DNA from 3 places in the Enterococcus sp. LJL98 genome. Region 3 is predicted to be linked to each of the others. Evidence: predicted binding sites of a transcription regulator. Region 3 holds the regulator's gene; each other region holds the start of a gene.
The links. Region 3 encodes LexA, which represses DNA repair genes until DNA is damaged. Its sites were predicted from a motif close to CNAACANNTGTTNG; they were not measured.

Region 1 (10,050 bases), 180 kb from region 3:
AAAGACGTTGTCCTATTGGATGTCACACCATTATCATTAGGTATTGAAACAATGGGTAGCGTATTTACGAAATTAATTGATCGTAACACAACAATTCCAACAAGTAAATCACAAGTTTTCTCAACAGCAGCAGATAACCAACCAGCAGTGGATATTCATGTATTACAAGGGGAGCGTCCAATGGCTTCAGACAACAAAACATTGGGTCGTTTCCAATTAACAGATATCCCAGCGGCACCTCGTGGCGTACCTCAAATCGAAGTAACGTTTGATATTGATAAAAATGGTATTGTAAACGTATCTGCCAAAGACTTAGGGACTCAAAAAGAACAAACGATTACGATTAAATCTTCTTCAGGTTTAACAGATGAAGAAATTGATCGTATGGTAAAAGATGCGGAAGCAAATGCAGAAGCTGACAAAGCACGTAAAGAAGAAGTTGACTTACGTAATGATGTGGATTCCTTACTATTCACAGTTGATAAAACATTAAAAGAACTTGAAGGCAAAGTGGATGCAGAAGAAGTTCAAAAAGCAGAAGCAGCTCGCGATGAATTAAAAGCAGCAGTAGAAGCAGATAATATTGAAGAAATGAAAACAAAACGTGATGCGTTAAATGAAATCGTACAAAACTTAACGGTTAAATTATACGAACAAGCTGCGCAACAACAAGCAGAACAAGATCCAGAAGCGGCACAAGGTGGCGCAGACGATATCGTTGATGCTGATTTTGAAGAAGTAGATAACGACTAATCCCGTTGTCTTTGAAAAAGCCAAAGCCAACAAACTTTGGCTTTTTCTATTGTAATGGTAAAAAGATATCTCTTCGGAGTCTTTTGTGCTAAAATATGAAGGACTCGAAATGTTTGAAAAGTGGGGGAATCCAATGGCAGCAAAACGTGATTATTATGAAGTTCTGGGAGTACAAAAAGGTGCCTCAGATGACGAAATTAAAAAATCTTATCGAAAACTATCAAAAAAATATCATCCAGATATTAATAAAGAAGCCGATGCCGATGCAAAATTTAAAGAAGTTTCAGAAGCTTATGAAATTTTAAGTGATCCGCAAAAACGGGCTGCTTATGATCAATATGGTCATGCGGGTACCGATCCAAACTTTGGTGGTGGCGGCTTTGGCGGCGGCTTCTCTGGTGCGGGTGGTTTTGGTGGCTTTGAAGATATTTTTGAATCTTTCTTTGGTGGTGGCGGTGGTCGTCGGGCAAATCCGAACGCCCCTCGTCAAGGAGAAGATTTGCAATACACCATTAACTTAACGTTTGAAGAAGCGATTTTTGGTGTTGAAAAAAATATTAAATACAATCGTGAAGAAACCTGTCACACGTGTCATGGAAATGGTGCAAAACCAGGAACGGAACCAACGACTTGTCATAAATGTCATGGTTCAGGAACGATTAATGTCGAACGTCAGACACCGCTTGGACGTGTGATGAGCCGTCAAACGTGTGATGTGTGTCATGGTTCGGGGAAAGAAATCAAGGAACCATGTCCAACTTGTCATGGCAGCGGTCATGAGAAAAAAGCGCATAATGTCAAGGTTAATGTGCCAGCGGGTGTCGAAAATGGTCAACAAATGCGGCTAGCAGGCCAAGGGGAAGCAGGAGTTAATGGCGGCCCTTACGGTGACTTATATGTTGTCTTCTATGTTGCAGAAAGTAATATTTTTGATCGTGATGGTGGAGAAATCTACTATGAATTACCATTGAACTTCGTACAAGCGGCTTTAGGCGATGAAGTCAATGTGCCGACCGTCCACGGTGATGTCAAGCTGAAAATTCCAGCTGGCACTCAGACGGGAACAAAATTCCGTTTGCGTGGCAAAGGCGCGCCGCGTTTACGTGGTGGTGGCAATGGCGATCAACAAGTAACAGTGAAAGTTATGACACCTAGAAACTTGAACGAGGAACAAAAAGACGCTTTAAGAGCTTTTTCAAAAGCGAGCGGTCATTCTAGTGTTGAAGAACAATCGGATGGCTTCTTTGATAAAGTCAAAGACGCCTTTGGTGGACACAAGAAAAAATAAATGAAGTAACGATACAAAAACAAAAGTCTTTTTCTTTCGAATCACTCGGAAGGAAAAGCTTTTGTTTTTTTTGTCCATCTGTGACTCAGGTGATAAAAGTGACTGATCTGTAAGGAATTGTTCGATAAAACGAACGGTTTGAATGACTTTTTGATAATGTTAAGAAAACCTTGTTTTTTTCAATTGGAACTTTCAAGAAAGTTTGCTTGTTGTTACAATTGTTATTTATAAAAGTAAGGTAGGTGTCAACAAGTGTTCATTAGTTTAAAAAAAATGAGTGAGAAGAATGGTTTCTATCGACTATGGTTAATCATACTCGCTTTTTTCTTCGTCCTTCCTCAGTATTTGACAAAGAGTATGATCGTCGGATCGGATATTATTTTTCATTTCAATCGTTTCTATGACGTTTCTCAACAGATTGAACAACATAATTTTCAGTATTTCATGAATCAATATGGTTTTCAGCAATCAGGAAGAATTGTCAATGCCCTATATGGGCCGTTAATGGCCTATATTCACGGAGGACTTGTTTGGTTAAGTTCCTCTTGGTTCGTCTACCAGATGTTAGCAAACTTTCTCTTATTTGTTTTAGCTGGAAATTGTATGTATTTCTTACTAAAAAAATGCACGATAAAAAAACAAAAAGCATTTTATCTTAGCGTGCTCTACATGACTTCTTTTTCAATTATTTATTGGGTTTCTAGGCAAGGATTTACCAGTTGGGGAGCGGCTGTTTTCCCCCTATGTCTTGTCCCAATCGTTGATTTGTTTGAAGAAGAGCGTTTTCCACCGATAAAAGTCGGCTTTTTGATGGCTTTGATATTTCAAATTCACTTATTTTCTTCCGTTTTATTATTGATTGTCTATTTTGTTTGTTATGGCTTTCTCTTTTTCAAGAAACCACAAGTTCGAAAGCAGTTGCTGATCCAAGGAATTTTATCGGTTGGTTTGTTCTTTACGTTGACGCTGAATGTTTGGTATGGTTTTTGGACTTTGTATCGAGGGAATGAATTGCTTTCGCCATTTGTCAATCGAAGTATGTACAAAAATACAACAACGTTTCGCAGTGTTTATTGGTTAGTCACTCCGGTTGCGCTTTTCCCTTTATTGCTTTTTTATCTTCGGAAAATCTGCAAAGATTGGAAGCAACTAGCCGATTTTGATCGAGCTATTGCAAGTGTGGGGCTTGTTTTTCTTATTTTATCAACGAATCTCGTGCCTTGGAAGTTTCTAGCAGGGAAAAATTGGACGATCATCGAAACGATACAATTTCCTTTTCGTTTTTTTGTTCCATTTACTGTTTTGCTATTGGTTTTTATTGGTCGGAACGGTCGCTTGGTATTGAAGCGGCAGGATTGGACACTTTCATTTTTACGAATGATGACCTTCTTGGCAGTGATCCAACTATCGGTCACTACGCTATCTGCCTATCATCAGTGGCAAACAGCGGAAAAACCGGTGCGTGCAAGTCGTCATACGCATCTTTTTTCAGAAAGTCGTGATGAAATGACGTCTTCTTTTTTTCAAACGGATAAAAGCAAGACGTTAGCGCTGATTCAAAAATCAACCCCAGATTATTTACCGATTTACCAAGAGAATGGTTTAAATAAATACAATCAATACAAGGTTTTGGTGATTGATCAAAATGAATCGGAAAAATTCACCAAAGAAGTGGTCGATGGAAAACTAATCGTCTCGTGGGAGGCAACTGCGGGAGAAGAGGTGCATCTGCCAGTTGTCGTTTATGAACGGACGAAGGTTGTCTACAATCAAAAAGAACGGGAGCATCAGGAACTGAATCTAACGGATATCGGCACACCCATTTTATTGTCAGAAGCAGGGGTCAATCAGTTGGAACTAAGCGATCCCTCTTCAAGAGTGTTACTTATTTGTATTTTTATCCCGTTTTTGACACTTCTTGGAATCAGTTCTTTTTCTCTCGTCAGAAAATCAAAAAAATGAAGAAGTTCCCTGAACGATTTCAATCACTCCTGGGGCCTCTTCATTTTTTATTTAAATATTTAAGACTTTATCTAAGAAATCCTTTGTTCGCTCATTTTGTGGATGATCAAAAATTTGTTCGGGGCTACCGTCTTCTAAGAAGTTTCCACCATCAATAAACATCACGCGGTTGGCCACTTCTTTGGCAAAGCCCATTTCGTGGGTAACAATGACCATTGTCATACCTTGTTTAGCTAGACGTTTCATGACATTTAGGACATCGCCCACCATTTCAGGGTCTAAAGCAGAGGTTGGTTCATCAAAAAGCATGATATCTGGTTCCATTGCAAGGGCTCGAGCAATCGCAACACGTTGTTTTTGACCACCTGACAAGCTTTCAGGATACGCATCTTTTTTATCTGCTAGACCAACGTTTTCCAGTAGTAAAATCGCCTTTTTTTCGGCTTCTTTCCGTGTGATCTTTTTTAAATCCATCGGTGCTAAAATAATGTTTTCGAGAATGGATAGGTGAGGGAAGAGATTAAAATGTTGAAAAACCATCCCGATGTGTTGCCGAATTTGATTCAGGTTCGTCTTGTCAGCCGTTAAGTTTTCTCCATTGACCAAAATCGTTCCACTATGAATCTCTTCTAGACGATTTAAACAACGGAGAAAAGTCGATTTTCCAGAACCAGAAGGTCCGATAATACACACGACATCTCCCTCATGGATCGTCGTATTAATTTGATTTAAAACTGTATTTTCTCCGTATTTTTTCACTAAGTCTTTCACAATAATTTTTTCTTTCATGTTAATTCACTCTCTTTTCTAAGACTTTCGCAAGCTTGGTTAAGGCCGTGATGACAATTAAGTACATAATGGCGATAATGAGATAAACGTAAGTCGTTTGCATGGTCCGAGCAACAATAATTTTTCCTGTTTGTAGTAATTCGACAATTCCGATGACAGAAATAATTGTTGTATCTTTTAATGAGATGACAAACTGGTTGACAAAAGATGGGACCATAATACGAATGGCTTGTGGGAGTACGATTTTTTGCATGGTTCGCATGTAAGATAAGCCTAAACTACGAGCCGCTTCCATTTGACCGACTGGGACCGCATTAATTCCTCCGCGGACGATTTCTGCAATATAGGCACTTGCATTCAGCGTTAAGGTAATCACGCCGGCTGTAAAATCAGGAATCGTGATGCCAATTGCATCAGATAAACCGAAATAAATAAATAAAGCTAAAACCATCATCGGAATTCCACGGATAACATCAACGTAAACGGACGAAACGAAACGGAGCGCTTTGATTGGTGAGACACTCATTAATCCGAAAATAATTCCAACGACAAGCGCAAGAGCGAAGGAAACCAAGGTTAAGAGTATGGTTTTTCCTAATCCGACAAGCAACACTTGATAATTGTTTTTTAGAATGCCCATGAAAGAAGATTCATCTACGGTTTTATCCGTCGGTTTACCATCTTGGATGTAGGTGGAAAGAATTTGATCGTATTCTCCCGTTCGTTTCATTTCAGCGAGTGCTTCATTAAACATTTCGAGTAGTTCTGGATTTTGATCTTTTTTCACGGCAAAACCGTATTGTCCTCCTGGAATGCGTTCGATGGGCGTTTCGATTTCTTGCCCTTGAGCAATAGCATAACCAATCACAGGGTAATCATCCATAATTCCTTCAACAGCACCGACTCTTAATGCGTCATAGAGTTGATCTGCTGCGTCAAAATATTTCAGTGTGTAACCATAAGTTTCTTTGTTTTGCTCCAAATAATCAGCGCTTTCGGTTCCCACTTTCGCGCCAACGTTTTTTCCTGCTAAATCGTCAAATGATCGTACTTTCGTATTGCCTTTTTTGATTGCTAGTTGAATGCCGCTATCAAAGTAAGGTGTTGAAAAATCAAAAGCTTGTTTTCTGGCATCTGTAATTGTCATCCCAGCAATCATCCCATCGGCCTGGTTGTTTTCTACAGATTGCACAGCGCCAGAAAATCCAATGTGATTAAATTTGACATTGAACCCTTGGAGCTCGGCAGCACGTTTCATTAAATCAACGTCAATTCCGACATATTGATTGTTTTCGTTTTGAAATTCGAAAGGAGCAAAAGCAGAATCGCTCGCAATGACATAAAGTTCTTTTTTGGGTGTCACTTGTTTCATTGTTTCTTGCGTTTCGTTTTGAACGATATAAGTTGAGATGATTTCATCGTAGCGTCCAGAAGCTTTTAGTTGTTTTAAACCAGCATTGAATTTCTCTAAGAGTGCTTGGTTTTCGCCTTTTTTTACGGCGAAACCGTAAGCATTTCCCTTTTCGGGTTGTCCAACTAATTTGAAAGCCTCTCCTTGGTTAATGGCATAACCTAAAATCGGGAAATCATCAAAAATCGCCTGTAAGGCCCCATTTTTCAAAGAGCCATATAACCCAGTTGCATCTTCGTAAAGCTTGATTTCGTATCCATATTTCTCTTGGTTTTCAGCAAGGAAAGTGGCGCTTTCTGTGGCAACTTTCGCCCCGACGGTGAAGCCTTTTAAGTCCTCGTAGGATTGAATGTGGTTGTCATCTTCTTTTACAGCCATTTGAATCCCGCTATCAAAATAAGGGTCAGAAAAGTCGAACGTTTTCTTTCGTTCCTCAGTAATGCTCATGCCGGCAATCATTCCATCCAGTTGGTTGGAGAGTACTCCTTGAATCGACGAGTTAAAGCCTAAAGGTTTAAACTCGACCTTAAAGTTTTGATCTTGGGCAATTTCTTTTAATAAATCAATGTCGATGCCGACATATTCATTATTTGTATCTTGGAACTCGAAGGGAGCAAATGTGACATCTGTTCCGATTTTGTACGTTTGTTCTTCTGCAGAGGCATTTTTTGTAGACAAAAACAAGCCAGACAGTAGTATAGAAAAGAGTGATAACCATAATAGTCTCTTTTTCATGTGATGATACCTCCTAATTAACATATATTTTAGCATTATAACTGATTGAATTTGAAATAAGCAAGAAAATGAGAAAAAAATTTCGGAATTTAATCTATTTAATGACATTTCATGTAAGGAATGCTGTCATTAAAAAAGAGTAAAGAGTAAAAAAAATAAATAAAATAAATAGCGAAAGTATGTTCGCTATGGTAGAATAGGTATTATTGAGCAAAACCACAGAAAGTAGGCGCAAAGTATGATTGAAAGAGATACTTCCCGTCGATTTAAATTAGTTTCTAAATACCAACCTGCTGGCGATCAACCGCAAGCGATTCAAGAACTAGTGAATGGGATTAACAAAAAAGAAAAAGCACAAGTTTTGCTTGGTGCAACAGGTACCGGGAAAACGTATACGATTTCAAATGTGATTGAACAAGTGAATAAGCCAACACTAATTATGGCTCATAATAAAACCTTAGCTGGACAGCTGTATGGGGAATTCAAGGAGTTTTTCCCTGAGAACGCGGTCGAGTATTTTGTTAGTTACTACGATTACTATCAACCAGAAGCTTACGTCCCTTCAAGCGACACCTATATTGAAAAGGATTCGAGTGTCAATGATGAAATTGATAAATTACGCCACTCTGCCACTTCGGCCTTGCTCGAACGCAATGATGTCATTGTCGTTGCTTCGGTTTCTTGTATTTTTGGGTTAGGTTCGCCATTAGAATATCAAAAGCAAGTGGTTTCTTTGCGAACTGGGATGGAAATTTCACGTGATCAGGTACTAAAAGCATTGGTAGAAATTCAATTTGAGCGCAATGACATCGACTTTCAAAGGGGTCGTTTCCGAGTCAGAGGTGACGTTGTTGAAATCTTTCCAGCTTCTCGTGATGAACGTGCATTAAGAGTTGAATTTTTCGGTGATGAAATTGATCGAATCCGGGAAGTGGACGCTCTTACAGGCGAAGTTATTAGTGAAGTAGAACATATTTCTATTTTCCCCGCGACACACTTTATGACTGATGAGGACCATCTAGAAACAGCGATTGCAGCCATCCAGTCGGAGCTTGACGCACGTTTAAAAATTTTACGGAGTCACGATCAATTGCTAGAGGCACAACGTTTAGAACAACGAACGAACTATGACATCGAAATGTTGCGAGAGATGGGCTACACTTCGGGTATCGAAAACTACTCCCGTCATTTAGATGGGCGCCAAGAAGGAGAACCCCCCTACACCTTGATTGACTTCTTCCCAGAAGATTTCCTGATTGTCATTGATGAATCGCATGTGACCATGCCACAAGTTCGAGGAATGTATAATGGGGATCGCGCGCGTAAACAAATGCTAGTTGATTATGGTTTTCGGTTGCCGTCAGCCTTGGATAATCGGCCCTTACGTTTAGAAGAATTTGAACAACACGTCCATCAAATTATTTACGTATCTGCAACTCCTGGGCCCTATGAAGCAGAGCAAACAAACCATGTCGTTCAACAAATCATCCGACCGACAGGGCTGCTTGATCCACTGATTGAAGTCCGCCCAATTATGGGGCAAATCGATGATTTAGTTGGCGAGATTAACGAACGAGTCGAACGAAATGAGCGAGTTTTCATTACGACCTTAACAAAGAAAATGTCAGAGGACCTCACGGATTATTTTAAAGAATTAGGAATCAAAGTGAAGTACTTACATAGTGATATTAAAACGCTCGAACGAACGGAAATTATTCGTGACTTACGTTTGGGTGAATTTGATGTTTTAATAGGAATTAATCTATTGCGAGAAGGGATTGACGTGCCTGAGGTTTCGTTGGTTGCCATTCTTGATGCAGATAAGGAAGGTTTCTTACGTAGCGAGCGTTCCTTAGTCCAAACGATTGGACGTGCCGCTCGTAACGCCTCTGGAAAAGTTATCATGTATGCGGATAAGGTGACGGATTCGATGCAAAAAGCAATCGATGAAACGGCTCGACGACGTGGAATTCAAGAAGCTTATAATGAAGCACACGGAATTACCCCGACCACGATTATTAAAGAAATCCGTCAGCTAATTAAGATTTCGAAAGTTGCAGAAGAAGAAGCTGGCTATTTAACGAAATCATATACGGAATTATCAAAGGAAGAAAAAGAATTGTTAATTGTAAAATTAGAACAAGAAATGCGCGAAGCAGCCAAAACACTGGACTTCGAAACAGCTGCGACTTTACGAGATACCATCCTAGAATTAAAAGCACAATAAAAAGGAGTTTGATGTTATGGCAAATGATAAAATAGTCATTCGAGGGGCTCGTGCCCATAACTTGAAAAATATCGATGTTACAATTCCAAGAGATCAATTAGTGGTGATTACGGGTTTGTCAGGCTCAGGTAAAAGTTCTTTAGCCTTTGATACACTATATGCGGAAGGACAGCGACGTTATGTCGAAAGTCTTTCTGCTTATGCGCGTCAGTTTCTAGGTCAAATGGATAAGCCTGATGTGGATAGTATTGACGGTTTAAGCCCAGCGATTTCAATCGATCAAAAAACAACGAGTAAAAATCCTCGTTCCACCGTTGGTACGGTGACGGAAATCAACGACTACTTACGGCTGCTCTATGCTCGAATTGGGCATCCAATCTGTCCCGATGATCAGACTGAAATTACAAGTCAATCCATTGAACAGATGGTCGATCAAGTGCTAGCTCTACCAGAACGTAGCCGGTTGCAGATTTTAGCGCCAATCGTCAATCAAAAAAAGGGGCAACATAAGCGTGTCTTTGAAATGATTCAACGAGAAGGTTACGTTCGCGTTCGAGTCGACGGTGAAATTTATGACTTAAGTGAAGTTCCGGAATTAGAAAAAAATAAAAAACACGACATTGCTATCGTAATTGACCGGATTGTCGTGAAAGAAGGTATCCGCTCCCGTTTGTTTGATTCTTTAGAAAATGCCCTACATTTAGCACAAGGGTATGCCCTCGTCGATGTGATTGGGTCAGAAGAATTGTTATTTAGCGAACATTATGCTTGTCCTTATTGTGGCTTTACTGTCGGAGAGTTGGAACCGCGTCTCTTTTCATTTAATGCGCCATTTGGGGCATGTGGAGAATGTGATGGGTTAGGGATAAAGCTAGAAGTCGATAT
Region 2 (10,050 bases), on a different contig from region 3:
CTCTGAAAAAGAAATGGAACAAGAGAAGCGCAATCAACAAGATGCCAAAGACGCCTTACAAGTGGCTAAACAAAAAATTCGAGCACATGGCTTGGCGATGAAGCTCGTTGATGTCGAGTATACTTTTGATCGTAGTAAAATGATTTTTCAGTTTACAGCCGATGGACGAATTGATTTTCGTGAGCTCGTGAAAGATTTAGCGGGAATTTTCCGAACACGAATTGAATTGCGTCAAATTGGCGTGCGCGATGAAGCCAAGATTCTAGGCGGGATTGGTCCTTGTGGTCGCCAGCTTTGTTGTTCGACCTTTCTGGGCGATTTTGTTCCAGTTTCGATTAAAATGGCCAAAGATCAAGGACTTTCCTTAAATCCGACAAAAATTTCAGGGCTATGTGGCCGCTTGATGTGTTGTTTAAAATATGAAAACGATGAATATGAAGTCGCTAAACGTGAGTTGCCTGATTACGGGACGGAAGTGATGACGCCAGACGGTCGAGGGCGCATTGTTGGCTTAAATTTACTTAGTCGCGTCTTAAAGGTTCGTCTAGTAGGGAAAGAAGTCCCTGTTGAATACGATGCGGATGAAGTTGAAAAAGTTGCAAAAGCAGGTGGCAAACATGTCCATGGATAAACGTTCCTTATACGATGGTTTGAATGAATTCGAATCTGAATTACAAGGATTGCTAAAGAAAATGGCTGAGATGAAATCCGCTTTACAAGAAGTCGTTGAAAAAAATACGACCTTGGAAATGGAAAATCAACGTTTGCGTCAACATTTAAGAGAAATCGATCAACCCGCGCAAACGGCCAGTGGCAAAGTAAAGCAAGAGCTTTCTAAGTCACGTTTAAATTTAGAAAAAATTTACGAAGAAGGCTTTCACGTTTGTTATGACCTTTACGGTTCACGTCGCGAAAACGACGAGCCTTGTGCTTTTTGTTTAGAGGTGATTTACCGTGAAAGCGGGATGTCCTAACAGATGAAAGTCAGACTGGTGTCATTTGATGGTCACCAGTCTTTTTTTAAGAGGTGGGAAAAAATGCAAGTACAAATGAGTTTTAAAGGGGTTGAGTCGGGTATTCTCTATCTAGTACCGACCCCGATTGGTAACCTAGAAGATATGACCTTTCGCAGTGTGCGTACGTTGAAAGAAGTGCATTTAATTGCCAGTGAGGACACTAGAAATACGCAAAAATTGTTAAATCATTTTGATATTTCGACGCCTCAAAAAAGTTTTCATGAACACAACTACAAAGAACGCATTCCTCAATTAATCACCTTGTTAGAACAAGGCCACGCCATTGCACAAGTGAGTGATGCCGGCATGCCTTCCATTAGTGATCCGGGACACGAATTGGTGTTGGCTTGTCTGGCAGCAGACATCAAGGTCGTGGCCTTACCGGGACCGACAGCGGGACTAACAGCCTTGATCGCTTCTGGTCTAACACCACAGCCCCATACTTTTTATGGTTTTTTACCTAGAAAGAAAAAAGAGCAACAAGAAGTCTTACAAGAATTTAAGGACTCGTCTGCCACAACGATTTTTTACGAGTCGCCCCATCGCATTCAAAAGACGATTCAAGCGATGATGGAAGTGTTTGGTGCAACTCGCCAAGCAGTCATTTGTCGCGAATTGACAAAACTACATGAAGAGTATTTACGTGGCACTTTAGCAGAGTTGGACAATTACTTAGCGCAACAACCAATCAAAGGTGAATGTTGTCTTCTTGTCGCAGGGGATGCGACCGTCGCGGAAGTCGTCGTTGATTCCCGCAGTTTGAAAGAACAAGTCGAAGCCTTGATTCATGAAGGAAAAAAGCCCAACGAAAGCATTAAGGAAGTTGCCAAGCGCAATCAATTGAAAAAGCAAGTGGTTTATAATGAATATCATGGGATTTAAAGGAGCGTTGCCAAACAAGCAGAAAAGCGTTGATTTTCTGCTTGTTTGGCGTAACCTTATTTGTAAGTAAAAATGAAAGGGTTTGCGCTTTGATCAGGGAAAGCGTAAAATGAGAAGAAAAGGGCGTGGAAAAAAATGAAAAAAATTGCTTTTGTTTTGTATACGTATCAATTATTAAGTGTGATGTATGTGAATGGATTACCGACAACGAAACCGCTCGAAAAGGCCTTGAAGCAAGCCTTAGGGAAGACCTACGAGGTGACCTTTCATTGGGAGGCTGCTGCAAAAGAACAAACCGTTGATGCCTTCATTGTCCCAGACCGTTTTCCGCCGATTTTAAACGAACATCAAATCCCTGAAATCCGTCTTCCGAGTATCCTCTTTTTGACGAAAGAAGTCGATCAAATCAAAACGATGATCGATACGTATTTTTCAGAGCGTGAGCAGTAAACGCCGACTTTGGAAGGAGAAGAAGCATGAAAAAAGAAAAATCTGGCCGTGGCTGTTATTATTTTTGGCAGGCTTATTAACGGGCCTCTTGTGGCCGAAGTAAGGACGCGCACTCGGTGAATGAATCTTGCATAAGAACGTCTGTTTGGGTTATAATGACGGTGAGGTGAGCAAGATGACGGTGATGGCATTTCCTTTAAAAAATGATACGTCAAGAAAAATTATCCATATCGATATGGATGCTTTTTTTGCTTCTGTGGAAGAAAGAGACAATCCTGAACTGGCTAAGGCTCCGCTCGTGATTGCTCGTCACCCCAATGATACCAAAGGTCGAGGAGTCGTAACGACGGCAAACTACTTAGCTAGACAATATGGGATTCATTCAGCGATGAGTGCGCAAAAAGCGTATGAACTTTGTCCTCAGGCCGTTTTTATTCCGGGGAGCTATGAAAAATATCAAAAAATCTCTCAAGAGGTCCGAAAAATTTTCCATCGTTACACGGATATCATTGAGCCGGTATCAATTGATGAAGCTTACTTAGATGTCACCGAGAATAAAATAGGCAGCCGCTCAGCCATTAAAGTGGCGAAGTTGATTCAGCAAGATATTTGGCAAGAACTCCACCTGACTTGCTCGGCGGGGGTAAGTTATAATAAGTTTTTGGCGAAACTCGCTTCGGATTTTCAAAAACCTAGAGGCTTAACGGTTGTGACCCCAGAAGATGCCTTAGCCTTTTTATTTCCTTTACCGATTGAAAAATTTCATGGCGTCGGGAAAAAAACGTTGCCTAAGATGCATGAATTTGGCATTTATACAGGGCGAGACCTATATGAGAAAAAAGAAATGGAACTGATTCAACGTTTTGGAAAAAGAGGCTATTCCTTCTATCGAAAAGTACGTGGCATTCATAATGCACCCGTAGAAATTTCAAGGGAACGAAAATCCATTGGAAAAGAACATACATATGGCACCGCTCTCGTGACTGAAGCGGAGGTTTTACGACAATTAAGACAACTTTCGGAAGAAGTGGAGAAGGCCTTAAAACGTCATCAAAAACATGGGAAAACAGTCGTGTTAAAAGTTCGTTACGATGATTTTACGACGCTGACCCGGCGTGTAACGTTGCCTGATTATCTTTCTGAAAAGGAAGCAATCTTTTTCCAAAGTACACAAATTTGGGAAGAAATCATTGGCTTTGAACAGGGCATTCGGTTATTAGGGATTATGATAACCAATTTGGATCCCTTGACTTATGAAAACATCGTCTTGCCTTTATGGGAGACCTAGTTCTGGCTGTTTGAGTCAGAGAGAATTCGCTCAAAAAAAAAGAATGAAAGGTGGCATTCAATCATGAAAAAGAAAGCTATTTTTTGGGATTTATTAGGAACTTTAGGTGGGGAGAGCCACACTTTGATCAGTCAAGGTTTTTCTTTTTTTGAAGAAGCGATTCCAGCCTTAAAGCTCGCTCAAAGTCACGGTTATCTCAATCTAATCATCACCAATCAAAGTCAGATTGCTCATGGTCGAATGACGATTGAAGACTATCAACGAGCCTTAGAAGGCCTATTGGAACAATTGTCGAAAGCCCAGGCAGAAGTAACGGCTGTCTACACGTGTCCGCATCGTCGAGAAGATGGTTGTCATTGTAAGAAACCACAAGCTTTCTTTGTCGAAGCAGCCTTGCTTCAACATGAGCTTGACCGGGAGCAATGTTACATTGTGGGCGATTCAGTGACCAATGACTTCGGTTTGGCTCAAAATGCACAAATGAAAAGCGTCTTGGTTCGAACGGGTGAAGAACAAGTAGAAATTTGGTTACAGACACCATCGATGCAGCTAGCAAGCGATTGTCTGGCTGCAATTGAGTCGATTGTTGCCAAGTAGGAAAGAGAAAGAAAGAACCCAAACGGGGCTGCGATTTTTTCGCAGCCCCGTTTCTTTAAATTGATTTTTTGATTTGATCAAATGATTGTTCGCCATCGCGGCATTTATCCCAAAGAATGGCTTTTTGCGCCGTCAAGGATTTTTTGACATCGATAATCCGCTGGTTGCTACTTCCACGAAATTGCAAATTTAAATCTTTTTTACTTAATTCAAAACGGCCATCGACTAAGATATCAATTGAGGCAAGCAAAGCGAGTTTGTCTTCGGATTCTAAGAGAAGTTCTTCAAAGGTATAGCCTGACCAGCTCCAGATATCCTTTGTTTCTCCAAAGGTCTCTTTGACTCTTTTAACAACCGTCAAACAAACTTCTGTATTTAGAAAAGGTTCGCCACCAAGTAATGTCAGGCCTTGAACAGAAGGATGGGCCAAATCTTCGATAATTTGGTCTTCTAAGGCTTTGGTATAAGGGGTCCCGTAACGGAAGTTTTGCACTGCTTTATTAAAACAACCTTCACAAGCAAAGAGACAACCACTTACGTACAAACTATTGCGCACACCTTCCCCGTCAACAAAGTTAAAAGCTTTATAATCAGCGATGTAGTTTTGACTGTATTCTTCTGCTAGCCACTCTTTTGGTTGGGGATTTCTCACTTCGAAGCACTCCTTTTTTTATTTCATATGTTTCACACGGGCAGAAATTTCTTTATGACGACCATGAACCATTGGACGGGCTTGCGGATTGCCTAAATACCCACAAGTTCTTTTTACGACGTCACATGTTTTTGGATCGTTATTGCCACACTGCGGACACTCAAAGCCGCGTTCCGTTGGCAAGAAATCACCTTCGTAGTTACAAGCATAGCAATGGTCAATTGGGGTGTTTGTCCCCAAATAACCGACACGGTCGTAGGCATAATCCCATACGGCTTCAAGGGCTTTTGGGTTCTGTTGTAAAACAGGATACTCACAATAGTGAATGAATCCACCCGAACAATAAGGGACGTACGCTTTTTCAAAATCTAATTTTTCAAAAGGTGTTGGGTTTTTTCGAACATCATAATGGAAACTATTGGTGTAGTAGTCTTTATCCGTAATGTCTTCGACAATTCCAAATTTTTCTGTATCAAGGCGACAAAAGCGATCGGTTAAACTTTCACTTGGGGTAGAATAGACACTAAAATGATAGCCGTAATCATCCGACCAAGCATCGACATGCGCTTTTAAGGTTTTTAAGATGTCCAGCGTAAAGGATTTGGCTTCTGGGTTCGTCTCCCAAGCGCCACCGAAAAAGGCTGCCGCTGATTCATACAAACCGATATAACCTAACGAAATTGTTGCGCGTCGATTTTGAAAGAGTTGATTTACCGCTTCTCCGCGTTTTAAACGATTGCCAAAAGCACCGTACATGTATAAAATCGGGGCATTTTCGGGAGCAGCTTCTTTACAACGATCAATGCGATAAAGCAAGGCGTCTTTAACAATTAAGAGGCGTTCTTCTAAGAGGTTCCAGAAACGGTCGCGATCGCCATTGGCTTCTAAAGCGACTCTAGGTAAGTTTAAAGTCACGACCCCTAAGTTCATCCGCCCGGAGTTCACTTCGTTACCATTTTCATCTTTCCATCCTTGTAAGAAGGAACGACAGCCCATCGGTACTTTAAAACTGCCAGTTAGTTCAATAATTTTATCATAATTTAAAACGTCCGGATACATCCGTTTGGTTGCGCATTCTAAAGCGAGTTGTTTGATGTCATAGTTTGGATCTTCTGGGTTGGCATTAATGCCACGTTTCATTGAAAAAATAAGTTTTGGAAAAATTGCTGTCCGTCCTTCTTTTCCAAGTCCTTTTATTCGATTTTGTAAGATTGCTCGTTGAATTTCTCGTTCAAACCAATTGGTTCCTAAGCCAAAACCTAAAGAAGTGAAAGGTGTTTGACCGTTTGATGTAAACAGGGTATTGATTTCGTATTCTAAGCTTTGCATCGCGTCATAAATATTTTTACGTGTTTGTAAGCGTGCATATTCTTCTTGGCGTGCTTCCCCCTCAATCCATTGTTTGGCATCGGTGAGGTGTTTTTCGTAATTCAACTTTGCAAAAGGGGCAAGGAGTTCATCGATTCGATCGGCGGAACAACCACCATATTGGCTAGAAGCCACGTTTGCAATAATTTGTGAAATTTGTGCAGTCGCTGTCTGGATTGATTTTGGCGATTCGACTTCTGCGTTACCAATTTTAAACCCGTTGTTTAACATGCCTTTAAAATCAATTAAACAACAGTTTGTCATTGGCGAGTATGGATGGTAATCCAAGTCATGATAATGAATATCCCCCTTTTGATGGGCATTAGCCACATGGGGAGGCAACATTTTTAACCCAATCGATTTGCCGACAATCCCAGCTGTTAGGTCGCGTTGCGTATTAAAGACATCGCTATCTTTATTGGCATTTTCGTTGACTACGGTTTGGTCCTTGTTCATTAATTTTTCAATTGTAAAGTTAATGTCCGTCGCTTTGCTTCGTTCGAAGTCACGGCGCGTCCGATAATGAATGTAATGTTCAGCCAAGGCATATTCGCTATTTTCAAGCAAAGTATGCTCCACGATATTTTGAATTTCATAAATTTTGATATTATCGACAAAGCGTTGTGCGATTTCGACATCGACTTTTTCGACAATTTTTAAAATTAATTCATGATCAAGAGGAGAAAGTTCACCTGAAATTTGGCGTTTGGCATTTACGAGGGCATCATAAATTTTTTGGTCATCAAAATCAACTAAGCGGCCGTCGCGTTTGATAATTTTCATACGAGCCAATCCCTTTTGTACAGTGTTTAGTTGTGTATCTTTTCTCTTTAAGTTCATCAATTGTACTCACTCCTTTAATTGGTCTTCTCTATCATAAGATAAAACGATGCGAGAATCAATCTATATATTGTGCTAAAACCTATTGACATTTGATAATAACACTATATATAGTGTTTATTCATTTTTGTCACCTAGTAAGAAAGGGCGAGGTATAAGATTTATACGTTGATAAAACTTACACAAAGTGAATAAAAAAAGATTGTATTGTATATTTCAATCTTAGAAAAAAGCAGAAAGACTAGCATTGAAAAAAAGAACTGTTATAATAAAAACGTATTCAATTATAAAGGAGTGGCAAGAAATGTTAGAGAAAAAAGAAGAGCAGCTACTGATTGATTTAACTTCTGCTCGTGGCGTTCCAGGAAATGAAGAAGAGGTTCGAGAAGTCTTTAAAGCCTATGCAAAAGATTATGCAGAAGATATTTTCTTTGATGGCTTAGGTAGTGTCATCGCGAAACACGCAGGAAGTCATGGTGGCGGACCGAAAATATTTATTAGTGGTCATATGGACGAAGTTGGTTTCATGGTCACAAAAATTACAGAAAAAGGTTTTATTGAATTCCAAACACTTGGCGGTTGGTGGGGACAAGTGATGTTGGCTCAACAAGTTGAAATCAAAACACAAGAAGGGCAAACCATTCATGGTGTCATTGGTTCAAAACCACCACACGTTTTAACACCAGATGCACGGACTAAACCTTACGATGTGAAAGAAATGTTCATTGACATTGGGGCATCAAGTGAAGAAGAAGCGAAAGCGTGGGGAATTCGTCCCGGCGACATGATTACCCCTCATATTGAATACAAACGCTTAAATGGCAGTAAGTTTTTACTAGCCAAAGCATGGGATAACCGAGCAGGTACAGCCGTTTCTTTACGTGTACTTGAAAATTTAGCCAAAGAAGGGCATGACAACTGTCTTTTTGCCGGTAGCAGTGTGATGGAAGAAGTAGGTCTGCGTGGCGCGCGCACAAGTTCTTATTTAGTCGACCCAGATATTGCCATTTCATTAGATACTGGTACAGCAGGCGATACACCAGGAATGACTCCGAAAGAATCAGATTCTGTTTTAGGTAAAGGCCCACAAGTACTAATCTTTGATGCTTCCATGATTCCGCATAAAAAATTATTGAATTTTGTCATTAAGGTTGCCGAAGAATTAGAGATTCCATTCCAATACACGGTGATTCCAGGTGGTGGAACAGACGGAGGACAAATGCATTTAAATCGTAATGGTGTGCCAACGATTGCGATTACCGTTCCTGTTCGTTACTTACACTCACATACTTCAATTATGCACGAAGATGACTATTTAAATACGGTGAAACTCGTAACCGAAGTGGTTCGTCGTTTAGATGATGCAGCAGTTAAAGAACTATTAAGCTATTAATAATCCATGAAGAAAAGGGGTTGTGACAGATGTCGCAGTCCCTTTCCTCTTTTACGAATATTTGAGCGACAAACGAGAACAAAAGTCTACGCTTTCAGAAACGTTACGAGACTCGAGTAATTGAAAAGTCAACGGTTCGAATCTCGTGACATTTTTCAGCACAAGACAACTTTTGTACTCTCTTTTCTTGCTATCAACTAGCGGCCTTAACCTTTTTCTTGTATTTTTTTTGAAAAAGGTCTTCTTTTTATCCATTTTTTTCAAATTATGCTAAGCTATTGTTGGAGGTGTTTGTCGATGAAAATAACAACGTTAGGCTGTCTAGGAGCCTACCCCTACCAAGGACAAGGAACAACAAGTTTTCTATTAGAATCAGAAGGCTTTCATCTATTGCTAGATGCTGGGAGTGGAAGCTTGTTGCAGTTGGAAAAAATTCTGGATCCCTTAGCGCTAGATGCTGTCATTTTAAGCCATTATCACCATGACCATATTGCAGATTTAGGTGTGTTGCAATATTACTGGCAACTGTATCCCAAAACGTCTGCGCGTCCAATCTTACCCATTTATGGTCATCCACGTGATTTGACCCATTTTGAATCGTTGACCCTTAAAAATGTTTCACAGGGGTGGAACTATTTAGCTGAAGAAAGCCTTGAAATCGGCCCTTTTTCTATTACTTTTATGGAAACAATTCATCCAGTTGTTTGTTATGCGATGCGGATTGTGGAAAAGTCGACAGGGAAGGTTTTGGTTTTTACAGGAGATTCAGGTTATCTGGCTGATTTTATCGAATTTACTGATCAGGCAGATTTATTTTTAGCCGACACTTATTTGTTTGCTGGGAATGAAAATCATTTTGCTCATTTCACTTCCAAAGAAGCTGGGGAAATTGCGGCAGCTGCGGGTGTTAAACACTTAGTTCTGACACATTTGCCCCAATTTGGCGATTTAAATCAATTAAAAGCAGAAGCGCAACAGGCAGCTGGAAAAGATATCCGTGTTTCACTAGCGGCAGTTAATAAAGTTTTTACAATTTAGGAGGAAGCGACCCATGTTATTTGTCCCAAATGAATTAACCGATCCAAGAATCAACTTAGCGTTAGAAACTTTCTTATTACAAGAGATGGTCATTGAGGAGCCGATTTTACTTTTTTATATTAATGAGCCTTCAATTATTATTGGACGGAACCAAAATACGATTGAAGAAATCAATCAGGCATATGTCGATGAAAAAGGCATTCATGTTGTCCGTCGTTTAAGCGGTGGTGGTGCGGTGTATCATGACTTTGGCAATTTGAATTTTAGTTTCATTATGCCAGATGATGGCAATTCCTTCCGAGATTTTGCCAAAGTAACCCAACCGATTATTCAAGCCTTGCACGAACTCGGTGTGGAAGGAGCGGAATTGAAAGGGCGGAATGATTTAGTCATTGGCGACAAGAAATTCTCAGGGAATGCGATGTACGCGACGAATGGCCGGATGTTTGCTCATGGAACCATTATGTTTGACAGTGAGATTGATGAAGTCGTCAATGCTTTAAAAGTCCGTGCGGATAAGATTGCT
Region 3 (10,050 bases):
GATGTCCGTCCAATTAGAGAAGGAAAAGTCAAAGCAAGAAATTTTAACTTACTATATAAATAAAGTTTATATGTCCAATGGCTTGTACGGCATGCAGACCGCTTCAAAAACTTTTTATGGCTTACCTTTAGATGAATTAAACTTGCCACAAACGGCTCTCATTGCAGGCTTGCCTAATGCCCCTTCTTACTTTGATCCTTACGCCAATCCAGAAAATGCAAAGGATCGACGGGATATCGTTTTATTCACGATGAAAGAAAATGAAAAAATCTCTGACCAAGAATACGAAGAAGCAATTGCCACACCGATTGATGACGGGTTACTTCCACCACCTAAGGGGAATAACACTTGGAAATACTACGATAACTATTTAACAGAAGTCATTCGACAAGTTGAAGAAAAAACGGGGAAAAACGTCTACACAGACGGGTTAGAAATTCATACCAACATCGATATCGAAGCCCAAAAACACCTGTATGAAGTGACGAATTCAGATACTTACGTCCAATACCCTGACGATGAAATGCAAGTCGCAGCGACTTTAATCGAAGCAAAAACCGGAAAAGTCACTGCTCAGATTGGTGGACGTCACATTGAAGAAGGAACGATGCTAGGAGACAACCTCGCAACCAACACACGACGCGATGTTGGATCTACGGTTAAGCCAATTACTGACTATGCCCCCGCTTTTGAATATCTAAAGGATTCAACCGGAAAAATCATTGTGGATGAACCTTATAAGTATGCTGGAACGAATGACTCTGTACGAAATTGGGATAACCAATACTGGGGAGCGATGACCCTTCGGACTGCTTTGGTAGAATCTCGGAACGTGCCCGCAGTCAAACTTTTTGAAGAAGTCGGCCTAGAACAAGTCGATGAATTTTTAGCGAAGTTAAACATTCAATACGCGAGCTTGCAACCTGCCAATGCAATTTCAAGTAATACCAGTGAAATCGATGGGACAAAATATGGTATTTCTAGCTTAAAACTGGCAGCGGCCTATGCGGCATTAGCAAATGGCGGCACCTATTATGAACCACAATATGTCAATAAAATTGTCTTTGAAGATGGTTCTGAAGAAGTGGAAGCATTTAAAACGCTTGGAACCAAAGCAATGGAAGACACGACTGCCTATATGGTCACGGATATCCTAAAAGGTGTCATTACTTCAGGAACAGGTACAAATGCAATCATTCAAGGCCTGTACCAAGCAGGAAAAACAGGAACTTCAAACTATACCGATAAGGAATTAAAAGAAATTAATTCGCCCTACACCATTTTCCCAGACTCTTCCTTTGTGGGCTATACCCCTACTTATTCTTTAGCTGTCTGGACGGGATATAAACAAAGAATGACGCCAATTACCAATGATTATGCGAATGTTGCAAGTGATGTCTACCGTGAATTGATGCAATTTGTCTCCGCTTCTGTGGTCAATGAGGATTGGTCGATGCCAAAAGGCTTGACACGAGTCGGACGTGAGCTTTATTTAGAAGGGCAATACGTTGCTCCTACACCGCCACCCGTGAAACCACAGGAAACACCAAAAGAAACAAAAGAGACAAAAGAGACAACGCCATCTTCTACAACAACGGAAAGCAGCACAACAGAAAGCGTGGTCGAGTCCACGCCACCAGCACCACCGGTGGAATCGACGACACCTCCAGCAGAAGAAACACCACCTGGAAATAATAACGAAGAACAACCAACAACACCTCCGGCGGAAGAAACACCGCCAGTCGAACAACCACCAGTTACACCGTAAAACAATCAATCAAAAAAAGAAGGAAGATCGACTAAAAAAGTCCCCATTCCTTCTTTTTTTCTATGATTTTTCTTTTCCCATTACTTTTTCTTTTTTAACTTTTCACGCATGCGGACCTTACCATCTTGACACATTTCCAGTAAAGGACACACTTCGCATTTCGGTGCTCGAGCGGTACAGTGATAACGCCCAAATAAAATCATTGTATGGTGCATCTTAACCCAATCTTCCTTCGGTACTTTTCGCATCAGCGTTTCTTCCACTTCTAAGACAGTCGCATTCAATCGGCAAATTCTTAAGCGCTTGGAAACTCTCTCCACATGTGTATCTACCGCAATCGCTGGGATATCAAAGGCATCGCCTAAAACGACATTGGCTGTCTTACGTCCAACTCCAGCAAGGCGCATCAATTCCTCTCTTGTTTTCGGGATTGCGCCGCCATGTTCTTCAAGCAATTGCTGGGCACAACGTTTAATATTCTTCGCCTTGGTTCGATACAGGCCAATTGTCTTGATTGTTTCCATAATTTCTTCGACAGGCGCTTCGGCTAAAGCTTCTTGGGTTGGGTAGGCAGCAAATAGACCGGGCGTCACCTTATTTACCGAAACATCCGTCGCTTGTGCACTTAGAATCACTGCGATTAGCAATTGAAAAGGTGTTTCATGATCTAATTCCCCTACAGCGTCAGGAAACATGCGATACATTTCTTCCAAGGCCAGTCTGGTTTTTTCAATACTTATCATTTTTCTCTATTCCTCTTCTAACCAATTATGTAAAGATACTTTAGGCAACGCTTTGGACGTTCCTTCTTCTTTTTGCATCATTTGTCGTTTTCTTCTTTGTTGTTCTCCAGCAACTTGTTCTGAAGTTCGGATGTTTTTTCGTTCCCAAGATAACAAGACACGGTCGATATAATTTAGACTATACGCTTGATTTAAGACGGCTTCTCTCAAGGCCAGTTGAATTAACTCGACTTGATACTGATCCTCTTCTAACCATTGACCAATGCGTTGATACTCCATAGGAGATAAGGGGCGTCCAAATTCTGCTTCAAAAGATTGATACAATTGACTAACTTTTTCTTCTCGCACCATTTCTTTATTTTCCTCTTCTTTTTGAGCAAGTAAAAGGTGGAGTTTTTGATAGATTAGGCTGAGGTCATAAGCATCTTGTACCATCCCTTGTGCGTCTTTCTTAGAGGTGATTTGAATGAACTGTTTTTGAACCAGTTGGTTTAATAAATAATAAATCTCCTGTTGATTAACATTCATGTTCTTGGCAATCTCGGTTAAATCAGGAAAAAAAATATTTTTTTCTGCATAGCGATGGAGTTGTAACCACAACAAAAACTCCTCATTTGAGAGACCAATTTTACGATAATTTTCCAAGATTAAGTTTGAAATGGTCGTTTGACCATTTTTTAAAAATTCTTCTAATGCAAGCATCTGTCTTCCCCTCTAGCGATTACAATAATGAAAAAAAGAGAGCGTTGCTTCTCTCTCCTTTGACTCTTTACCTATTTTTTTGAAACGTCAGCAATAATTTCGATTTCAACTAAGACATCTTTTGGTAAGCGAGCGACCTCTACTGCAGAGCGAGCAGGTAATAACTCCTTAAACAAGGTACCATACACCCCATTAAATACAACAAAATCATCCATGTTTTTTAAAAAACAAGTCGTCTTTACGATTTCATCTGAAGTAATTCCAGCAGCTTCTAACACTGCTGCAATATTTTTAACGACTTGTTCGGTTTGTTCTTCAATCGTTGTACCGACAACTTCACCGGACACAGGGTCTAAAGGTACTTGACCTGACGCAAATAAAAATCCATTTGCAACACGTCCTTGAACATAAGGTCCGATGGCTTTAGGTGCTTGGTTTGTTTGAATAATTGACATAAAAAAAACTCCCTACTCTTCTATATTTTTACATTCTGGACAGAGTCCATAAATTTCAAGTCGATGACTTTGAATTTGATAATCAGTTAAACGGTCAGCCGCCATTTCTACATCGTCTAATCTTGGATAAAAGAAGTCCGCAACTTTCCCACACTTTTGACAAATCACATGATAATGAGGGTTAATGGCAAAATCGTAACGGCTGGATGAACTACCGTAATTCATTTCTTTTAAAAAGCCAATTTCTGTAAATAATTTTAAATTATTATAGACTGTCGCAACACTCATTCCAGGGAACTTTTCTTCAATGGCACGATAGACTTCTTCTGCTGTCGGATGACTGTGAGCTTCTGTCAGGAATTCCAAGATGGCAATTCTTTGAGGGGTAATGCGGATATTTTCCCCTTTTAAATAGGTTAAAGCATCATCAAATGTCGCCATTACTTTTCCCTCCTTTTGTTTATTCTCTCTCATTATCATACTATGACTCCACGAATTTATCTAGCAAAAAAGACGGATAAATTTCCAGAGTCGGAAATTGATCCATCTTTCTTAGTCGCCTATAACGATTTAAAGGTATTGACTACATTTTCAGTTGTGAAGCCAAATTCCGCTAAGACGCGATCGCCAGGCGCAGATGCACCAAAATGATCAATCGCTAAAATGGTTCCTCGACATTTCGTATAGCGTTCCCAACCAAAAGATGCACCGGCTTCAATTGCCACACGTTTTTTCACTGCTTTTGGTAAGACAGACTCTTTATATTCAGCCGATTGTGCTTCAAATAAATCCATACTTGGCATAGAAACAACCGAAACATCGATTCCTTCTGCAGCCAATGCTTGCTGCGCTTGTGTTGCTAAATAGACTTCTGAACCAGTCGCTAATAAAATTCCTTCCGGTGTCTCTCCTTTTTGAGGAGAAACAACATAAGCACCTTTTGCGACAAATTCATCCGCTAACTCGAGCGTTCCTTCAATCACAGGTAAGTTTTGACGACTTAAAACTAAAACTGTCGGTGTTTCTTTTGAAGTCATCGCAATTTTCCAAGCTGCACGTGTTTCATTCCCATCAGCAGGACGAATAACATGTAAATTCGGAATGCTTCGTAAGCTTGAAAGTTGTTCAATCGGCTCATGTGTTGGACCATCTTCACCAACCGCCACAGAATCATGTGTTAAAACATAAGTGACTGGTGTTTTTTGAATCGCTGCGAGACGAACAGCTGGGCGTAAATAATCAACAAAGACAAAGAACGTTCCGCCATACACACGGGTACCACCATGTAATTGAATACCATTCATTGCTGCAGCCATCGCAAATTCACGCACGCCAAACCAAATATTTCGCCCTTCATATTGCCCAGGCTCAAAATCTTTTTCAGCTGCTACCATCGTATTGTTTGAACCAGATAAGTCGGCTGAACCTCCCCATAAAGAAGGAACGGCTTGTGATAATGCTTGAATCATGTCTTTGCTTGAAACCCGACTCGCTTGGTTGGATCCTACTTCATACGTTGGCAGATCTGCATCCCAATCTTCTGGTAGCTCATCGGCAAAGGCTTGTCTAAATTGAGCAGCTAACTCTGGATGTGCCCCTTCATATTCAGCGAACAATTGATTCCAGGCCTCTTCTGCTTTTTGTCCTTCGTCAATCATTGTTTCTTTAAAACGTGCCGCTACTTCTTCTGGAACCGTAAACTCTGGATAATCCCAACCATAAACTTTTTTCGCTGCTTGGATACCTTCGATTCCTAATGGTGCACCATGAACAGACGAAGTTCCTTCGTTTGGTGCGCCAAAACCAATCACAGTTTTAATTTCGATTAAGGTTGGTTTGTTTGTTTCTTTTTTCGCTGCTTCAATTGCTGCCGAGATCTCATTTAAATCACGACCATCTTTCACTAGAAGGTGTTGCCAACCATAGGCCTCATATCTTTCTCCAACATTTTCGGTGAATGATTTCGAAGTTGGTCCGTCCAATGAAATGTCATTGGAATCATATAAAACGATCAATTTATTTAACTTCATATGACCGGCCATCGATGACGCTTCATGAGAGATGCCTTCCATTAAGTCACCATCACCACAAAGTGCATACGTATAGTGGTCAACCACAGGGAACCCCTCTTGATTGTAAGTTGCTGCTAAGTGTGCTTCAGACATTGCCATTCCTACAGCCATGGCAATTCCTTGACCTAACGGACCTGTTGTCGCTTCTACACCATCGGTATCGTGGACTTCTGGGTGTCCTGGCGTACGACTGCCCCATTGACGGAAATTCTTCAAATCTTCCGTTTGTACATCGTAGCCTGAACAGTGTAAGAGACTATAAAGCAATGCCGAACCATGACCAGCAGATAAAACAAAACGATCACGATCAACCCAATTTCTTGATGTTTTTGGATTTACTTTTAAATGTTTTGTCCATAATGCATAGGCCATTGGAGCAGCACCCATTGGTAATCCTGGGTGACCAGAATTGGCTTTTTGAACCATATCAATACTTAATGTACGTAACGTGTTAACTCCTAATTCATCAATCTTATCAAACAAATGAAGCGCCTCCTATTAGTTTAGGTTTTTTTTACCTTTATTCATTTTCCATTATAAAAGATATTGGCTTCTTTTACAACCTTTTCAAGAAAGATTGTTCCTATTTACGATTATGCAATCCTTTTTCTTTTTGAATTGCTTTTAATTTATCCGGAGTCACATCGTTGCCTAATGGATCGACGACTTTCATGCCTTCAATATGATGTTTCATGCCGCCACGAAAAGCACTTAAATACTCTTCTCTTAAGATTTTTTGCTCTTTTTCTTCCGTAGGTGTCAAACCTGTACTCTTTTTTTTGCGGGCTAATTCATTGATGCGATTTAATTTTTTTTCTGATAACATATTCCCACTCCTCTCATCCTCATTATCTTATACAAATTTGAGAAAAAACACAATAAGAAGCCACAAGGAGCGAACATCTGTTTGATTTGTTTTCGTTCATATGTTAAAATAAAACTAATTATTAGGAAAGAAGGTGCAACTCTTGGCAAAAAAAACCGAAAGCCGACAAATTGAAGTCTTGCGCTTTATTCATAAACGCGTATTAGAAAAAGGCTACCCACCAACCGTGCGAGAAATCGGAGAAGCCGTCAACCTTTCTTCAACTTCGACTGTTCACGGACATTTATCTCGATTAGAAAAAAACGGCTACATTCAACGAGATGCAACCAAACCACGGGCAATCGAATTGACTGCACTTGGCTTAGAAACAGTCGGTGGTGAACAAAAAAACATTCCCTTACTAGGTATTGTCACAGCTGGCGAACCAATTTTAGCAGTTGAAGAAGCCTCTGATTTTTTTCCCATCCCGCCTCAACTTGCCAATAGCGAAAACCAGCATTTCATGTTAACGATTTCTGGTGAAAGTATGATTAATGCTGGCATTTTAGATGGTGATCAAGTCATCGTTCGTAAGCAAGACATTGCACGAAACGGTGATATTGTGATTGCAATGACAGATGACAACGAAGCGACTTGTAAAAGGTTCTATCGGGAAAAAGACTACGTGCGCCTTCAACCAGAAAATGATTTTTTGGATCCAATCATCTTGCCAGACATCAAAATATTAGGCCTGGTTGTTGGACTCTATCGTCATTTTTGACTCTGACAAAAATCAATACCTGTCGGCTATTTTGAGTATAGACCAAACACTTACTTAAAGAACTTTCATTCATTTTAAACGAAAAGAGCATTGACAAAAGTCACGGCTCTTTTTTTTGTGAACATTTGACGTTACGAACGACCGCTAGCCACATAGGCACCTTTCTTTTCAAAAAAATCTGAGGAAAAAAAGGGCTAATTTTTCGTGGAAAATCATGCTTCTATCTAGAAAAAGAATTTTTTTTCGATTTCCTCTTTACAAACCGAACAAACATTCGTATAATAAAGGCACGAACAAACGTTCTATAAGATAAGGAGTGGATCGACATGAAAGCAGTCCGTCGTTTTGGTTTTTTAATTGGGGTATTACTGATTGGTATCATTATTGGAAATTTTGGCTCATTAATCGCCTTTTTAATTTTAGGACCTTTATTTACTTTATGGCTTATTTTATGGGATGATAAACGACTACGTCAAAGAAGATATCAACAAGAATGTTATCAAATGGAAACAGAATACTTTTACTCAGATGATTTTCATTAATTAAATAAAAAATGCAGGAAGCCACAATTTCTCTCGAAATCATTGCTTCTTGCATTTCTTATTTTACGCAAGAAAACCTACATTTTAATATTTCATTAAGGTGAAAATTTCATAGCCATCAATTTTTTCGCGCCCTTTTAAATCAACAAGTTCAATTAAGAAGGCACAGCCCACAACAATCCCACCCAATCGTTCAATTAATTCAATACTCGCTTTTACCGTACCACCTGTCGCTAATAAGTCATCACACAACAACACACGCTGTCCGGGCTTTATGGCATCGGCATGTAACGTCAATGTATCTGATCCGTATTCTAAATCATAAGAAACTTCAATCGTTTCACGTGGTAATTTCCCCGGTTTACGCACGGGAGCAAAACCGACACGAGCTTCATAAGCGACTGGGCAACCCACGATAAAGCCACGTGCTTCAGGTCCGACTACCATATCAATCTTTTTATCCTTTGCATAATCAACAATTTGTTTTGTCGCATAACGATAAGCTTCTCCGTCTGCCATTAAAGGTGAGATATCTCTGAAAGTAATCCCTTCTGATGGATAGTTTGGAATACTTGCAATATAATCTTTTAAATTCATGTTCTTCCTCCTAAGAATGACCCAGCCATTCCTTAATCTTTTCTAAATCACTCAACAATAAAAATTCTTCGCTTTTAATTTTTTGCTGTCGCTCTTGATACAATCGACTCTCGGTTAATGCTCGTTTTTCCGGGTTTTCAATCGTTCTTAGTACCCCATCTTCTACCGTCACAAAACCTAATTCGACAAATACTTGAATCATAAAAATTAACAATTTACTTGGTATTCTTGTATAGTCCGAAATCGCCTGTACTTTATAACGCACATCTAGACTCGAATGATTCTTCAATAACTTGAATAACTTCCCGTACTGCTCTCTGGAACCAATCCCATCTAAGTACGCATCATCTGCGGTCAAACCTAGGAAATAAATACGTGAAATTTGACTGTATCCTACAATTTCTTTTATTAATTCTAACTTTTTGGGTGAATCTATAAAAACGATCTGAGAACAAGCCAACCCCGCTTGGCAATACTTCTGAAATTGTTCTATTTGTTCAATATAGACAGTTTGCTTCCCTTTTTGTTCAAAAGCTTTATAAAACTTTTGACTAAATGAGATAAAAAGAGTTTTTTCTTGAAAATCTAACTGTTGTTGATACTTTTTCCCTCTAAAGTCAAAAATTTGGAGCGCAGTAATTTGATAATCTTGTAAACGCAGTTGGGGAAGCGCTTGGCCGTTCCATTCATTAATAGTCAATTGACCGACTACATTCAAACAATCTGTTCGAAATTCACTCTGTTCATGACCGAAACCAAAACCAATCCCATCGATTTGATGCCCCTTATCATCTGCTAGGACAAACTTCAAATGCTTCTGTTCCGCTCCAATACTTCGACTTTCTGGGACTTTCACTTTCGAAAATAGAAATTGCGGCACTTGATTGTGCATCCCAAAAGGAGCCAGTTGCTTTAGCGAACGAATGAAGGCTAAGTCAACACTTTCAATCGCTAAATCGGCATCAATTTGAAGGGGGATGCCACGCGTTAAATCAATGGCTTCATCTATTACATACTGATTCATTCGATTTTGTAATGCCGATAAATCTTCATAAGCAAAACTTAGCCCAACTGCTGCGTGGTGTCCACCAAAAGTCGTTAACAACTGTTCATTTTGTTGTAACATCGCAAACATATTCAAGGCCTCTACACTACGACCGGAACCTTTAACCAACCCCTCTTCTTTTCGCGTTAAAGCGATGGTCGGCTTGCCTGTTTCTTGCATGACACGACCTGCAACAATCCCTAGAATTCCTTCGTGCCAGTCCTGACCAACTAAAAGGTGAATCGCATGCTTTGGATCAACTTGAGTCAACGCTTCTTTCGTAGCCATTTCAACCAAATCTTTTCTTTCTTGATTTATCCGATGAAATTCTTCCGCCAATACTTTCGCGTGATCCTCGTCAAAAGTTGTTAATAAATCAATTGCTGGATTCGGATCTCCTAAGCGACCAATCGCGTTTAAGCGTGGCGCGATTGAAAAACCTATTGTTGACTCATCAAGGGTACTTAGTTTCTCCCCACTAATTAAGAGCAGTTCATTTAGGCCTAAGCGTTCCCCTTGCTTCATTTGTTGTAATCCCCA

Region 1: uvrB (excinuclease ABC subunit UvrB) is a predicted target of LexA. The motif match lies at 7,111-7,124, and genes of this name have one in related genera.
Region 2: dinB (DNA polymerase IV) is a predicted target of LexA. The motif match lies at 2,483-2,496, and genes of this name have one in related genera.

Annotation. Positions count from the first base shown of each region.
Region 1 is NZ_JBTXLU010000001.1:398,859-408,908, reverse strand. Features, by position in the region: gene dnaK (molecular chaperone DnaK) at 1-753, shown strand, start outside; gene dnaJ (molecular chaperone DnaJ) at 887-2,041, shown strand; gene ACYSNO_RS01900 (hypothetical protein) at 2,294-4,003, shown strand; gene ACYSNO_RS01895 (amino acid ABC transporter ATP-binding protein) at 4,055-4,792, opposite strand; gene ACYSNO_RS01890 (amino acid ABC transporter substrate-binding protein/permease) at 4,794-6,938, opposite strand; gene uvrB (excinuclease ABC subunit UvrB) at 7,177-9,165, shown strand; gene uvrA (excinuclease ABC subunit UvrA) at 9,182-10,050, shown strand, end outside.
Region 2 is NZ_JBTXLU010000015.1:35,001-45,050, forward strand. Features, by position in the region: gene ACYSNO_RS11470 (PSP1 domain-containing protein) at 1-631, shown strand, start outside; gene ACYSNO_RS11475 (DNA replication initiation control protein YabA) at 624-974, shown strand; gene rsmI (16S rRNA (cytidine(1402)-2'-O)-methyltransferase) at 1,038-1,898, shown strand; gene ACYSNO_RS11485 (hypothetical protein) at 2,034-2,348, shown strand; gene dinB (DNA polymerase IV) at 2,524-3,636, shown strand; gene ACYSNO_RS11495 (HAD-IIIA family hydrolase) at 3,700-4,233, shown strand; gene nrdG (anaerobic ribonucleoside-triphosphate reductase activating protein) at 4,289-4,885, opposite strand; gene nrdD (anaerobic ribonucleoside-triphosphate reductase) at 4,904-7,093, opposite strand; gene ACYSNO_RS11510 (M42 family metallopeptidase) at 7,398-8,486, shown strand; gene ACYSNO_RS11515 (MBL fold metallo-hydrolase) at 8,784-9,524, shown strand; gene ACYSNO_RS11520 (lipoate--protein ligase) at 9,538-10,050, shown strand, end outside.
Region 3 is NZ_JBTXLU010000001.1:222,394-232,443, reverse strand. Features, by position in the region: gene ACYSNO_RS01040 (PBP1A family penicillin-binding protein) at 1-1,768, shown strand, start outside; gene nth (endonuclease III) at 1,849-2,511, opposite strand; gene ACYSNO_RS01030 (DnaD domain protein) at 2,518-3,213, opposite strand; gene ACYSNO_RS01025 (RidA family protein) at 3,285-3,668, opposite strand; gene ACYSNO_RS01020 (Fur family transcriptional regulator) at 3,681-4,109, opposite strand; gene tkt (transketolase) at 4,229-6,223, opposite strand; gene ACYSNO_RS01010 (DUF896 family protein) at 6,324-6,566, opposite strand; gene lexA (transcriptional repressor LexA) at 6,709-7,326, shown strand; gene ACYSNO_RS01000 (hypothetical protein) at 7,653-7,868, shown strand; gene ACYSNO_RS00995 (adenine phosphoribosyltransferase) at 7,953-8,465, opposite strand; gene recJ (single-stranded-DNA-specific exonuclease RecJ) at 8,476-10,050, opposite strand, start outside.